4 regions of the Paenibacillus sp. GCM10027630 genome follow, and region 2 is predicted to be linked to each of the others. Evidence: predicted binding sites of a transcription regulator. Region 2 holds the regulator's gene; each other region holds the start of a gene.

Region 1 (3,918 bases), on a different contig from region 2:
GATGGAGAAGATACTATTCGTAAGTGCTCCTTGACCCATTGTAAAGAAATGATGTGTCCATACTAAGAAGGACAGGAAAGAGATGATCACCATTGATGCTACCATTGACTTATAACCATATAGGTTACGGCGTGCAAAGGTAGAGATAATCTCACTATAAACACCGAATGCTGGGAGAATTAAGATATAAACCTCAGGATGACCCCAAACCCAGAACAGGTTCGCCCATAGCATATCCATACCGCCATTTGTCGTTGAAAAGAAGTGTGTTCCGAATAACCGATCCATGGTCATCATAATTAGCGCCACAGTTAATACAGGGAAAGCAAATACAACGATTACGTTTGCGGTTAAGGCAGACCATGTGAACATTGGCATTTTCATTAATTTCAAACCAGGTGCTCTCATTTTTAAGATGGTCACAATGAAGTTAATACCTGATATTAAAGTACCAATACCGGATATTTGCAGAGCAAGCGCATAATAGTTTGTTCCTACAGATTCACTGAACTCATTGCCTGATAGCGGGAAGTAAGCCGTCCAGCCTGAATCAGGGGAACCGCCTATGACGAATGAAATGTTAAGCAGCATGGCCCCCATGAAGAATAGCCAGAAGCTTAATGCATTCAAGCGTGGAAACGCTACGTCACGTGCTCCAATTTGCAAGGGAACAACGAAATTCATTAAGGCATAGATGAAAGGCATAGCCATAAAGATAATCATAACAATCCCATGCGTTGAAAAAACTTCGTTATAATGTTGGGCATCTAACAGTGCATTATCCGGTACGGCCGTTTGTGCACGCATCATTAATGCATCTACACCGCCACGAAAAAGCATAATAAGAGCGGATATCAAATACATGATACCAATTCGTTTATGGTCAACAGTTGTTAGCCATTCTCTCCAAAGATAACCCCATTTTTTGAAATAAGTTAAGCCAGCGATGATCGCAATGGTTGTAAGTGCAATGGCGACCATTGATGCATAAATAGCTGGACTTGGATGAGGCACAGCAAATCGTTCAAAGAAGTCCATGCTTTAATGTCTCCCTTCATGTGCATGTTCTGAACCCTTATCAATATTAGTGATAGTATCAGTAGCCGTATTAGTATCAGTCTCTATACCAGCTGACCCATGATGTCCGTGTTCTGGCGGCGGCAAAAAGTCTAAATGAGTCCCTGTGAACGTTAACTGCCCAAGATGGCCTGGTTTCAACAGCTCATCGAATTTTGCTTTTGTTAGAGGTTTGGCAGTTTGCTTAACCTCATCAACCCATTCCTTAAACTTGGCTTCAGGTATGGCTTTGACATTAAATGTATTTTCAGCGAAGCCTTTACCGCTGAAGTTTGCATTACGGCCCATGTATTCACCTGGAACGTCCGCTGCCAAATGCAGCGTGTTAACCATGTCAGCCATCGCATACTTTTGCCCACCTAGCTGTGGAATCCAGAAGCTGGTGATCGGCCCGTAAGAATACAGCTTAAATTCAAGGGGGCGATTAGTTGGAATATACAAGTAGTTTACGGTTTCTATATTTTCTTCGGGATAACTAAAATGCCACTTCCAATTAGATGATGAGGCGTAGACAACTAATGGTTTCTGACCCTCATACCCTTGAGGTGTCGCCTCAACGATATAATTACTCCGAACAGAGACCACCGAAAGGAAAATGATGATGAGAATGGGAATTCCAACAACAATCGATTCTACAACCTTGCTTCCTTCAATATGAGGAGGTTCATAATCATCGGCTTGTTTGGACGCACGGTATTTAACTAACATAAATACTAAAATTATGAACACAATAATGACAATAGCTGACATTAGCCCGATAGATAGCATAATGTCATCAGCTTGTCTTTGAGCTTGCGGTCCTTTAGGATCCAACACCGCTAATTTCCCGCAACCAGTTAAACTTGTGACGATGGTAAAAAGTACTGCCAGTAAAGTCCATTTGAATTTCATTGATGAGCTCCTTTCCTGGGATCGATACTTTCAGCATAGTTGCGCATAACCAATAAAACAATCGAGTTTGAAGGATGTCACAAATTTATGTGAATTCTGTCACATAGTTGTTTCAAGGACGCCATCATTTGTTCAAGAAGCAGCAAAAATTACTGATTTCAATAACAAAAGTGGCAGTTTTATGACAGCCATTTAGCCCTCACAGGTTGATATCTGATGACTCGAAGCGTGGTGAACCATCCAACATTTCAACAAAAATATGCGAAAAAACAGCCGCGGTACATGTACCACGGCTGTTTTTATGATATTACCAATAACAAAGATAAACCAGCGCTAACTTTTTCTGTATGCCATAGTGTATATGACTCCACCAATTACGATGAAGACAATAAGAAGCAGTATCAAATTACTAAATAGAAATGCCGCGGAAAGGGTTACTGTTGGAAGTAATGGGAAGTCCAGCAAGCGTTGGGAGAGCAAACCTCCAACCATTGCTATACCTACTCCTTCTGCCATAAAACAAGCGAAGTTGAGCATTCCCATTCCGGCCCCAGCTTCATTGGACTCCAGAGCCTCTGCAACTGTGGTTGATATCACCGTTTTAACAAATGAAAGACCGCCAAAAGTCAGAATTAGTGCAGCAGACATCAACCAAGGTGTTGTATCTAAAAATAACGCTATAACTAAAAAACTCGTGACGATTAGAATTATCCCAAGATACCATACAAGATTTATTCCTCTTTTATCGACCAAGGTGCCACCAACAATACCGAAGAGAACGACGCTGATGGTGCCGGGAAATATAATCCCGCCTCCAATCATGCTTGTAGTTAGTTGATGAACATCTCGCATCAAGTAAGGTATCATTGAGACAAAACCAGCTACAGTGCCTAATAATACGCATCCCGTCAGGACACCGGCCATAAACTTTCGGTTCAAAAATAAGGACGTCAAGGTGAATGTCATTATTCCGGTTGACAATTGCGATACCTCTACAACATCCAATTTCCCTTTAGGCGTAATCTCATTAGGCAATACTTTAAGGAAGAACGGGATAGACACAAGTGTCATCATGGGAAGTAAGAATAGGAAGGACCAATGGATATAATCTGCAATTATCCCTCCAATTACCGGACCAATGCCCTCGCCTAGAGCGACCATCGACCCGATCAAACCGAATGCTTTGCCTCGATCTTTTGATCCGATGTATTTTGCCACGATGACCATAATAAGTCCGGGAACTGCCGATGCTCCGATCCCCTGAATAATCCGAGCGGCTATTACTGATGGGAAAGAGAATTGTGCAAGAAAGCCGAGCAACGATCCTCCGCTATAGATCAACAGGCCAGCCACAAGCAACCTTTTAACACCATAAGTATCGGATATTTTACTAAATATAAGCGTCCCGATTGCGAAAAAAATGATGAAACCTGTATTAACCCAATTAGCCGTCGAAGGTGGGATCTTAAACTGATTGGCGATATCCGGTAATGATACATTAAAGACCGTTTCGTTCAGTACGCTGAAAAAAGCAAGAAAACTAAGCCATGCAAATGCACTCTTTAAATTACCATGTGTAAAAATTAATTCTTTAACTTCTTCATCGGCTGTTTGAGTGCTATTTAATTCATTAAAATCTTTCTCCATTAAAATGATAACCCTCCATATTTAAGGGAAATCACGCAGTTTACAGGGCTTAATATGCGCTTTTTTCCCGAATTTGGGCCCTAATCATCATTTTGCACTTCATAAAAACGCCTCCTATTTATTATTGCTTAATACTATACACGAATAGAAATACACGTTCAATAATGACCGTTAAACGTCCTTGTTGATCATCAAGCATGCGAAAACAGGCTCAAATGCAACCAAAGAAATAACCCCAGTGTCTCCATTAACGGGCAAAGGCTATGTTAAAATAACAACAGGTATTTACGTTGATGAAATCGG
Region 2 (3,918 bases):
TCAAGTAACATTAGCTAATGCAACCTTGCTTACATTACATTTTTACACTTTGATGAACATATTCTAAATTGGATAAACTATGATTGCAATCCATCTGTCTATTGTGTTATTTTTAATTTTGTGTTAATTTTTCTCGGCAAAATTCTACATATTACAAGAATATTGTTAACTTATTGTTAAAATACACAATCGAGGAGGCTGCTTCATGCTTTTTGCAAAAAAAAATGACACTGACTTTTTGCTGCTGCTGATTAAAGCATCGGAAAATACGCTACATGCTGCACAAATGTTTCGTAATGCCATCATGGGAGATCAACCGCCCGCTACGTTTTACCCGCAGCTGAAAGATTTGGAGCATAAAGGAGATCAGATTACGCACCAAATTTTTAAAGGTCTTAACAAAGTATTCATCACCCCGCTAGACCGCGAGGATATTATGGAGCTTGCCTCAAAGGTCGATGATGTAATTGACGGCATTGAAGCCACGATTGCCCGTTTTGACTATTTGAATATCTCCGAGAGCGATAAGTATATGAAAGAATTCTCCGCGGTTATTGTAGCAAGCTGCCAGCACATCCTCGATGCTTTCAAGCTGCTTTCCAAGAAAAAGTACATGCAAATGACCGAGCACACGGTTCAAATCAACAGCCTCGAAAACGAAGCCGATCGTCTAATGAGGGAAGGCATCAGAGAAATATTTCTAAACCCTAAAGATCCATATCATGATTTTAAGCTGAAAGAGCTTTATGAACGTATGGAGCAAACAACAGATGCCTGTGAAGATGTTGCAAATATACTGGAAAGCGTAGTATTGCGTTATTCGTAAGCAGTCGTCCATATTTGGTAGGAGGAGACTATGTTAACCTTATTGTTGATCATTGTTGGACTGGCGCTGCTGTTTGACTTTATTAACGGCTTTCACGATACAGCCAATGCCATTGCCACCTCAATTTCTACCCGAGCGCTAACTCCAAGAGTTGCTGTCTTTTATGCGGCGATTTTGAATTTCGTTGGCGCATTCTTATCTTCAGAGGTAGCCAAAACCGTCGGTGGAAAAGTAGCCAATCCGGCCGAAATTGAGAATGGTGTACCCATACTTATTGCCGCACTTTTGTCCGCTATTATTTGGAATCTAGTGACTTGGTATTTCGGAATCCCTTCTTCTTCCTCTCATACTTTGATCGGATCTTTAGCTGGTAGTGTTATAGCTGGAGCCGGGACAGCGGCACTCAATTGGAGTGGTTTCAGAGAAATTATTCTAATTTTGGTTTTATCTCCAATAGTTGCTTTTGGAACAGGTTTTATCATCATGTGGATTATTCGTCAGCTTATCATTGTAGGCGGCAATCATTCACGATCCAAGCTCAATAGAACCTTCCGATTTTTTCAAATTATTTCTGCCGGGTTACTATCCATATCCCACGGAGGGAACGATGCTCAAAAAGCGATGGGAATCATGGTTTTTGCTCTCGTCACTTTAGGCTATCAAACCACCATGGATGTCCCCTTATGGGTTAAAATAAGCGCCGCTATAGCTATGGGGTTAGGCACATCGATAGGCGGTATGCGAATCATTAAAACAATGAGTAAAAAACTGATCAAGATCGAACCTATTAACGGCTTCGCTTCTGATTTAAACTCATCCATAGTTATTCAAGTTTCTACCCATATGGGAATGCCTTTATCCACTACTCATGTAATCTCATCATCCATTATTGGTACCGGATCTGTTATGAGATTCCATGATGTGAAATGGGCGACGGTTACGAAAATGGTTATGACCTGGATCATTACAATTCCAATTAGTATGGTTGTTGCTTTTCTGCTTTACAAAGTCGTATTCCTATTCTTTTAGAGTAATAGTGAACATAAAAAGAACGTCAGGAGCTCCTGACGTTCTTTTTATGTCTAATAATCCATACTGTTGACTATTCATCCAAATAATACGCCAAGCTTTGCAGCTCAGTAGTAAAATCAGCGTGATGCACGCGCACCTCACTCGGAACTTTTATAATAATCGGAGCAAAATTTAAAATAGCTTCTACTCCGCCTTCAACAAACTGGTTTGCAACATTCTGGGCTTCTGCTGCAGGCACTGTAATAATTCCAATCCGAATGTTCAAGCCTTGTATAGTTTCTTTAAGCTCCTTCATCGGCTTTACTTTCAAATGATTGATTGACTCCCCTACCTTGCTCTGAAGCTCATCAAAAATAGCGACAATTTTCATATTATCCTTAAGATAAGCATTATAATTGCAGAGCGCTCGGCCTAAATTCCCGGCACCAACCAATACAACTGGGATCACCTTGTCAATTTTAAGAATTTGGCGGATTTTCTCGATCAAATAATCTACATCATAACCAATGCCCTTTTTGCCAAATTCACCGAAATAGGCAAGGTCTTTGCGTATTTGCGCCGGATTTAAATCAAGCTTAATACCTAGATCCTGGGATGAAACAGTATGCACATTTTTCTTGCTCAGCTCGTTAAGGAAGCGCAAATAAATCGGCAGTCTGCGGACAACTGCTTCCGATATTTTTAATGTTTTCATATATCGCTTTCCCCCATCCACTGCTTGATTCTCGGAACTAATTGACTTGTAGGCATATGTTCTATTTTGGGACCTGGCAGAGAGTATAGAAAATACTTGCCATAGGTCGTATCAATTACCCTCGTATCGTATATGATAACTATGCCTCTGTCTTTCGCCGTTCTTACGAGACGGCCAAAACCTTGCTTAAAGCGAATAACCGCTTGAGGCACCGATAGCTTCATAAAGGGATTATGACCCAGCTTCTTCAAATTCTCAGTTTTCGCTTCAACAAGCGGATGGTTGGGAGGTTGAAAAGGCAAACGTACAATAGCCAGACAGCTCAATGCTTCCCCCGGAATATCCACTCCTTCCCAAAAGCTGCTAGTACCAAGTAAAATGCTCGCGGGACTGCTTTGAAAAAGCCTTGTCAGCTTGCTGCGATTACTGCTGTCTACTCCCTGCCCAAGCACTTGGATGCCAAATGGACTTAGCTTATCTTTCAATGCAGTATGTGCCAGCTTTAGCATCCTGTTTGAGGTGAACAGCACCAGCATACGTCCCTTCATTTCCAAAGCTACCTCAGCGAGAGACATACTCAGATGGTCCATAAATATTTTTTCGCCGTTATTGCCGCGTATGCTTGGAAAATCTCTTGGGATGGCGACAAGTGCCTGCTGCCGATAATTAAACGGGGATGGAAGCTGAACCGTCTTCAGCTTGCTCTCATCTTCTTTAGTTTCCAAGCCTAGCTGCTCACATGTATAATCAAATGATTTGCCAACCGACAAGGTTGCTGAAGTCAGAATGACACTATCTTTTATACCAAAGAAAGATTGCTGCAGCATGGAGCTTACATCAATAGGTACACTTACCAGCTGAAGCGACTTGCTTTTACCATTCCCCGCTTCAATCCAATACACATAATTATCGTCGGGCATGGTCATAAAAAAATGTAAATTATCACGGTGGCGGTACATTTCCTTGAGAGTTCCGTTTAAATCGGTTAATATCCCTTGAATGTCCAACTCATCTTGCATTTCTTTCATCTCATTAAACAGCTTTTCCAGCCTCTTTATAACTTCATTCATATGAATGAAAATATTATCCTCAAGCACCAGAAGTTTGTCCCAACCGTTGGGTGTTTCATCTTTTTTAACCCGGTACACTAGCTGGCCGGCTTCGGATTGCGAAGGGTCAGAGCGAGTTACTACCAGCTGATACAGCAGCTCAGCCAGCTCATCCCACTCTTCTTTAATTTGCAGCAGTTTAGGCGTTACTTCATCTATTGATTGACACCAGGTCTGTATTTGATCCTTCTCGTGCTTTTGCAGCTTTAAGCGAAGCAGCGGTAATTGACCGCTCCTGCTATCCTTAAACAACCACC
Region 3 (3,918 bases), on a different contig from region 2:
CATTTGTTGTTGGGTACGGTCTCGATTATGCGGAAAAGTACCGCAACCTGCCGTATGTAGGCATTTTGAAACCTGAGGTGTACTCCCATTAGCATTTCTTGTGATGCCAAGACGTGCTGTGGTACAATAAACAAAGTTGCCGTTTTTGAGAGGAGGTAGGGGATGAATCGAATCATTCGCAATACAGGCTTTTATTTGCTTATTTTTTTGGTCACTGTCGGTATCGTTCACTTTATCAGCACACAAAATGATCAGAAAGACGCGATTAGCTACGATAAGCTCCGACAGGCCTTAATAGAAAAAAATGTAGAATCGGTCAGTGTGAAGTTTGACGGATATACATACTTGGTTCGCGGTAAATACAAAAATCCGCCTACGCCGGATAAGAAAAATTTCGAAACCCGTGCACCTTTTGACCAAGAAGTTATCCAGATGATCGAAAAGGGCGAAGTTCCGACCATTAATGTTGAAAAAATGGAAGGAGACAACGTTTGGATCAGCTTCCTTACCTCCATTATTCCGTTCGTTATTATTTTCATCCTGTTCTTCTTCCTGTTAAACCAGGCGCAGGGTGGCGGCGGTAAAGTAATGAACTTCGGGAAGAGCCGCGCTAGGCTGTATAATGAAGAGAAGAAGCGCGTGACCTTTGAAGATGTGGCGGGGGCCGATGAGGAGAAACAAGAGCTTGTAGAAGTTGTAGAGTTTTTGAAGGATCCTCGGAAATTTGCTGCTGTAGGAGCTCGAATTCCTAAAGGGGTATTATTGAATGGTCCTCCGGGAACAGGTAAAACCTTGCTGGCACGTGCTGTTGCAGGTGAAGCAGGCGTTCCATTCTTCAGCATAAGCGGTTCCGACTTCGTGGAAATGTTCGTCGGTGTCGGCGCATCCCGTGTACGTGACTTGTTTGAGAATGCCAAGAAGAATGCTCCTTGTATTATATTTATAGACGAGATTGATGCTGTAGGTCGTCAGCGTGGCGCCGGTTTAGGCGGCGGACATGATGAGCGCGAGCAGACACTTAACCAGCTCCTCGTGGAGATGGATGGTTTTGGCGCCAATGAAGGTATTATCATTGTTGCTGCAACAAACCGGCCGGATATTTTGGACCCAGCGTTGTTGCGTCCAGGTCGTTTTGACCGTCAGATTACGGTTGATCGCCCGGATATCAAGGGCCGTGAAGCGGTACTGAAAGTGCATTCTCGCAACAAACCGCTTAATAAAGATGTTAAGCTTGAAGCATTGGCACGTTATACAACAGGCTTTACCGGTGCCGATTTGGAAAATTTAATGAACGAAGCGGCGCTGATTGCAGCACGCCGTAATCGTAAAGATATTTCAATGGAAGAGCTGGACGAAGCCTTCGACCGTGTCGTTGTAGGTACGCAGAAGAAGAGCCGGGTTGTCAGCGAACGTGAGAAACGCATGGTCGCTTTCCATGAAGCGGGACATACTATTGTCGGTTACCATGTGGAAAATGCGGAAATGGTTCATAAGGTCACGATTGTTCCGAGAGGACGCGCTGGCGGTTATGTAATGATGCTCCCTAAAGATGGCGAAGACCGTATGATGAACACCAAGACCGAGCTTCTTGATAAAGTAACAGGTCTCCTTGCGGGTCGTGTGTCTGAAGAAATGTTTATTGGCGAAGTTGGAACTGGCGCTTACAGTGACTTCCAACGTGCAACGACTATTGTTCGTAAAATGATCATGGAGTACGGAATGAGCGATAAGCTGGGTCCGATGCAATTCGGTAACGTACAAGGGCAAGTATTCCTTGGCCGTGATCTGGGACATGAGCAGAATTATAGTGATGCTATTGCATACGAAATCGACCAGGAAATGCAGACGATTATCCGCAGCTGTTATGCTAACGCAAAGGCAACACTTGAGAAGTATGCGGATCAGGTTCGCCTGATTGCAGAAACTTTGATTGTGAAGGAAACGTTGGAGAAGGATCAGATCAAACAGTTAATCGATACCGGTAAATTAGACGAGGTCAGCTCCACGGATGTGAAGGTTAACATTCAAAGCCAGCAGACAACGGCTGAAGCCAACAAGCTGGATTTCGATAAAGCTGCTGATCCAGGCGATGACGAGAAGAAAGAATCTTAATTTTACTATTAGAAATAAGCCGGGGCATTTTCCAATGCTTCCGGCTTTTTCTTCATTAGAGAAGGTTAAATATCGACTTCAGACGAGAAACTAGTCCTAAGGGAAAGAACGAGGAATAAGGCCGACTGATAATAGTAAATTCGGGCTAATTTGTGGTTATTTAAGCATTGACACCACCAAGGATGTTGTGTAAATTAGGTGTAAATCTTTAAATATTATGTGAACATTTTCACTAGGTAATTTGCAGTTAATAAAGGGGACCAGGACGGAAGGGACGGTGTGAAGATGGAAGCTTTGGCTTTAGAGCGTAAAGAGGAACAAAAGCGTGAGCTTAAGGAAAGAATTCTTCAATTGAAGAAAGAGCGTAATGCCATTATTCTTGCTCATTATTATCAGCGTGATGAAATTCAAGAGGTAGCAGATTTTAGGGGCGACTCCTTTTTATTGGCACAAAAAGCGGCATCAACCGATGCTGATGTTATAGTGTTCTGTGGTGTGCATTTTATGGGAGAAAGCGCTAAGATTTTGGCTCCGACCAAAACTGTCTTAATACCGGATGAGCGGGCTGGCTGTCCGATGGCCGATATGGTTAATGTGGATGGACTGCGCGCCTTAAAGAAGCAGCATCCGAATGCCAAGGTAGTTGCTTACATCAATACATCGGCCGATGTTAAATCAGAGACGGATATTTGCTGTACTTCAGCTAATGCGATTAAAGTAATCGAATCTGTTGATTCGGATGAAATCATCTGGGTACCGGATAAAAATTTGGGTGATTACGTATCCAAGTTTACCGACAAAAAAGTAATCATTTGGGAAGGGTATTGCAATACCCATGATATGCTCACTGTAAAAGATGTGGAGGAAATGAGAGCTCAGTATCCGAATGCCAAGTTTGTTGTTCATCCGGAGTGCCGTCCTGAAGTAGTTAAGCTGGGAGACTTTGTCGGCAGTACTACAGCGATTATTAAATATTGCAAAGAATCCGAACATCAGGAGTTTATTGTTGGTACTGAAGACGGTACAGGATTCCAACTAAGGTTGGATAGTCCGAACAAATCATTCCATTTTGCCACTAAATATTTGGTTTGCCCTAATATGAAGGTAAATAATTTGAAAAAGGTAGTACGCTGTCTTGAAACCATGCAGCCGCAAATATATGTGCCGCCACATGTCGCAGATCAAGCCAGAGCATCCCTGGAACGCATGCTGCTAGTGAAGTAGCATGCGTTACTCTCTTGTAAGAAGAGGTGAGCCTAACTATGATTCCACGTTATCTTGTAGATTTTGATATTAATGAATTGCCTCAAGTGCATATTGAAGTAATGGTGATCGGCGCGGGAATCGCCGGTCTTTTTACCGCTATAAAGGCTAGTGAAAAGTATAAAGTGCTTATGGTTACCAAGAAGTCTCTTCTTGATAGTAATACCCGCTATGCACAAGGCGGGATTGCTGCGGTTATTTCAGATGAGGATTCACCTGCCTATCACCGTCAGGATACTTTGGTTGCCGGAGCGGGATTATGTTCGCCATCTGCTGTCGATGTGCTGGTTCATGAAGGACCTGCAGGTGTTAAGGATTTAATACATATGGGGACACAGTTTGATTTGGAAAATGGTGAGTTTGCTCTTACGAAGGAAGGGGCGCACAGCCAACGGCGTATTTTACACGCACATGGCGACGCTACCGGCGCTGAGATCGTTCGTGCTTTGTCAGAGAAGACGAAGCTGGATCCGAATATTGAAGTTTGGGATGATCATTTTGTTATTGATTTGATCACTGAGGATGGCGAGTGTCTGGGTGCTT
Region 4 (3,918 bases), on a different contig from region 2:
AGTTGCACAATTTCATGTAAACGATTACACTTTTCTCGCAATAATTACCAAGAATACCTTTGATAGAACAAGGCCGTTAGGCCATAGTCCGCATATGCTGCTAGCTGATGTCATGCGGCTTTCTTGGCTGCCCATCTACTCTTTTTCCAGTTGCTTTAAATAATAAAGGATCCCCGCTCGATCCACGTTTGAAAATTGTAAAGGATTGCTGCGAATTAATTCTGATAGTTCTTTTATGGTAACCCATTTAATATCCGTTGTTTCGTCTCCGGACTTCAGAATCTCACCTTCAGCTCTGCATCTAAAATAATACCCTACTGAATCAATAGGTCCCTTTAATGTTTGATATGCACCAAATGGTTTAATGCATTCAACTTCAAATTCTGGATTTATTCCGGTTGTGTCAATTCTTGTGTCTTCTCCTTCAATTTCAGTTACTTCCAATCCGGTCTCTTCCTTTACTTCTCTTCTCAATGCTTGTATTAACGATTCAAATGGCTCGATTCTTCCTCCAGGCAATTCAATCTTTAATGGTTCATTGGGTTTATTTCTTGTTTGAATTACGATTTGTCTTTCATTATTAAAATCTCTTTCAATTATCGCTCTAGAGTTAACAAAAAACATAGGATCAATCCCCTCTTTACACATCATTTCAGTTTTCTTGCCGACCCAGGATCGCTTGTGAAAATGCAGTTCTTTCTTTCTTTCTATTATAACAACCATTGTAAATATTGGAAATTAAAAAGGATAAAAACGACACACTTGCCTTCCGCCTTTTAAGAGTAGCCTCATTTTAATCAGCTCATTGAATATGCACTATAATAAATATATAGTTAGATACAGGGTCCGCCGCTTTCACGGACAAGTACGTCGTCAGTGTGGCGGCGATCGCCGTTCGAACATGCTGAATAAGGAGTGATTGGAAACTATGATTGAACACATTCGCATGAACAATGTCCAGCGTTTTGCCGGATTCGGGGCGCTTTACGATGAAAATCGGCCTACTGCCCCACAAGAGGTGGTCAAGCTACTAACGACATACTTGAATCGCAAGCCACAAACGGTAGTTGATGTGGGCTGCGGCACCGGCCTTTCTTCCTTTCTATGGTTGGATGAAGCGGAGAGCATCATAGGCGTTGAGCCGAGCGACGATATGCGTTCGGTTGCCTTAGCCAAATGGGAGGCGATGAATAAGCCGAACAAACTGCAATTTGTCAAAGGCCTTTCCCATCAATTAGAAGTACCGTCAGCAACTGTGGACATCGTCACTTGCTCTCAATCGTTTCATTGGATGGAGCCTCAAAGTACGCTTCGCGAGTTTGCCCGTGTCCTTCGTCCAGGCGGTGTATTCGCAGCTTACGATTGTGACTGGCCGCCAGCGCTCGATTGGACAATTGAAGAGAATTACCGGAGAATCAATGAATTGGGTGATGCACGTGCGACGGAGCTAGCACAAGATGAGCAGCGAGCATTCAAATGGAACAAGGATGAGCATCTCCAGAACATTCGCAGCTCTGGCTTATTCCGATATACCAGGGAAATCGTCTTTCATCAATGGGAAATGTGCAATGCAGCGCGTTATGTGAATATCGCATTAAGCCAAGGTGGACTGCAAACTGCATTGAAGCTTGGAGCAGACGAACTGCATGCGGAAGTCGCAGCATTTCGTGAACTGGTGGCTCAAGTATTTGCAGGAGAAGAAAGGCCCATTTTATTTGGCTACAGAATGCGTCTAGGCATTGTGTAACTTACGTAACAGTGCAGCCACCGAGAGCGGATTTAGAAAAGCACCAATCCACAGACCGTGAAGGAGAATTCTGGAAGGAAGCCTCCCACAAATACCCGCTTCAAGGTATATAAATTAGTATGCTATCTTATCAGTTATATCTTCCCAAATGATAAACCAACGGCAGTCTTGAACATTAATTTATGTTCTAGGCTGCCGTTGTTGTTATTAGACTATTGGCTTTACTTATTCTGCCTTCACAAAATGGTCGCATTTTCAACGCTATTCATAGCTCACTATGTGATTAAAATCACATAATCTCTTAGCTTAATCTGCCAAGATAAGAGCATGAGAACGAAGCTCGTTGTCCCCCAATCATTTGAAGAAAGTGAGGATCTATCATTATGGATTTAATCATGCTTGCACGCACGCAATTCGCTTCAACGACCATTTTTCATTTTTTCTTTGTCCCAGTTTCAATTGGCCTCGCCCTCCTGATTGCTATTATGGAAACGATCTATGTAGTAAAAGGACGGGAAGAATACAAGCAAATGGCACAATTCTGGGGAAAGCTTTTTCTGATCAACTTTGCCATCGGGATTGTCACTGGCATTTTGCAAGAATTCCAATTCGGTATGAACTGGTCCAATTATTCCCGCTTTGTGGGTGATGTATTTGGAGCTCCACTCGCAATTGAAGCGCTGCTTGCCTTCTTTATGGAGTCTACCTTCATAGGACTATGGATTTTTGGCTGGGAGCGCCTCTCGCCTAAGCTTCATTTACTTTGTATCTGGTTGGTTACGCTCGGCACTTCCATGTCAGCATTCTGGATTCTGGCTGCCAATTCGTTTATGCAGCGCCCGGTCGGCTTTACGATAGCCAATGGACGTGCCGAGATGAATGACATTTTTGCACTATTAGGGAACGGACAGCTGTGGGTCGAGTTTCCTCACACCTTGCTTGGAGCTTTTGCAACAGGCGCCTTCCTTGTCACAGGAATCAGCGCGTGGAAGCTGCTAAAAGGCCAAGAGATGTCCTTCTTCCGCAAATCTTTTCAGATCGCTGCACTTGTGGGCTTGATCGCTTCCGTAGGTGTTGCCTTGTTCGGTCACCAGCAAGCTCAATATTTAGTCAAAACCCAACCGATGAAAATGGCCGCTAGCGAAGGCTTATGGGGAAAAAGCGGTGATCCCGCTCCTTGGACCGTAATTGCAAGCATTGATCCAATCAAGCAGAAAAACAGCGGTGAAATCAAAATCCCTTATTTGCTAAGCTATTTGTCGCATAGTCAATTTTCCGGTGAGGTAAAAGGAATGCTTGAACTGCAGGCTCAATACACCGAGCAATATGGGCCAGGTAACTATATTCCACCTGTCCGCACAACATTTTGGAGCTTCCGAATTATGGTGGCTGCAGGGTCGATTATGATACTAGTGGGGATGTATGCCATCTATTTGTGGGTACGCCACAAAATGACGAAGCCTACTAACTGGTTCATGCGAATAATGGTCGCTAGCATTTCACTGCCGTTCATTGCCAACACCGCTGGGTGGATTATGACCGAGATCGGACGTCAACCATGGACGGTCTTCGGACTCATGCGGACGGAAGACGGGATTTCGCCAAGCGTATCTGCTGGTCAGGTGCTCTTTTCCCTGCTATCGTTTACAGCCATATACTCAGTGATTGCCGTTATTATGGTGATGTTATTTATTCGTATCATTAAAAAGGGACCTTATGAGTCGACCAAGTCAACTCATGAATCAAGCGATCCATACGATAAGGAGGAGTATCATGCTATCTCTTAACGAACTTTGGTTTGTACTGGTTGCCGTATTATTCATAGGCTTCTTTTTCCTGGAAGGGTTTGACTTCGGAGTCGGCATGTCCACCTCCTTGCTTGCCCGCACAGACGGTGAACGCCGAGTGCTTATTAACTCTATCGGGCCTTTTTGGGACGGCAATGAGGTATGGCTGATTACTGCAGGTGGGGCGATGTTCGCCGCTTTTCCTCACTGGTATGCCACGATGTTCAGTGGCTATTATACACCTCTGGTTCTGGTGCTTCTCGCCTTAATTGGACGTGGAGTTGCATTCGAATTCAGAAGCAAGCTGGAGAATACCCGGTGGAGGAAAACTTGGGATGTCGTCATTTTTCTCGGCAGCCTTCTGCCTCCCCTGCTCCTTGGCGT

Evidence for each region. The regulator Rex, encoded in region 2, represses fermentation and respiration genes when NADH is low (regulators of the CRP and FNR family bind a similar motif). The targets are predictions, from matches to a motif close to TTGTGAAATATTTCACAA.
Region 1: a site for Rex is predicted at 2,056-2,073, ahead of qoxA (cytochrome aa3 quinol oxidase subunit II). Genes of this name have one in related genera too.
Region 3: a site for Rex is predicted at 2,330-2,347, ahead of nadA (quinolinate synthase NadA). Genes of this name have one in related genera too.
Region 4: a site for Rex is predicted at 2,025-2,042, ahead of ACFQ0C_RS01830 (cytochrome ubiquinol oxidase subunit I). Genes of this name have one in related genera too.

What each region holds. Positions count from the first base shown of each region.
Region 1 is NZ_JBHTGY010000039.1:184,284-188,201, forward strand. It holds gene qoxB (cytochrome aa3 quinol oxidase subunit I) at 1-1,038, opposite strand, end outside; gene qoxA (cytochrome aa3 quinol oxidase subunit II) at 1,042-1,968, opposite strand; gene ACFQ0C_RS21320 (MFS transporter) at 2,302-3,615, opposite strand.
Region 2 is NZ_JBHTGY010000058.1:12,259-16,176, forward strand. It holds gene ACFQ0C_RS29025 (DUF47 domain-containing protein) at 206-826, shown strand; gene ACFQ0C_RS29030 (inorganic phosphate transporter) at 857-1,855, shown strand; gene ACFQ0C_RS29035 (redox-sensing transcriptional repressor Rex) at 1,929-2,552, opposite strand; gene dinG (ATP-dependent DNA helicase DinG) at 2,549-3,918, opposite strand, start outside.
Region 3 is NZ_JBHTGY010000017.1:50,253-54,170, forward strand. It holds gene hpt (hypoxanthine phosphoribosyltransferase) at 1-92, shown strand, start outside; gene ftsH (ATP-dependent zinc metalloprotease FtsH) at 163-2,112, shown strand; gene nadA (quinolinate synthase NadA) at 2,398-3,336, shown strand; gene nadB (L-aspartate oxidase) at 3,375-3,918, shown strand, end outside.
Region 4 is NZ_JBHTGY010000002.1:72,745-76,662, forward strand. It holds gene ACFQ0C_RS01820 (NUDIX hydrolase) at 136-624, opposite strand; gene ACFQ0C_RS01825 (class I SAM-dependent methyltransferase) at 929-1,747, shown strand; gene ACFQ0C_RS01830 (cytochrome ubiquinol oxidase subunit I) at 2,131-3,534, shown strand; gene cydB (cytochrome d ubiquinol oxidase subunit II) at 3,521-3,918, shown strand, end outside.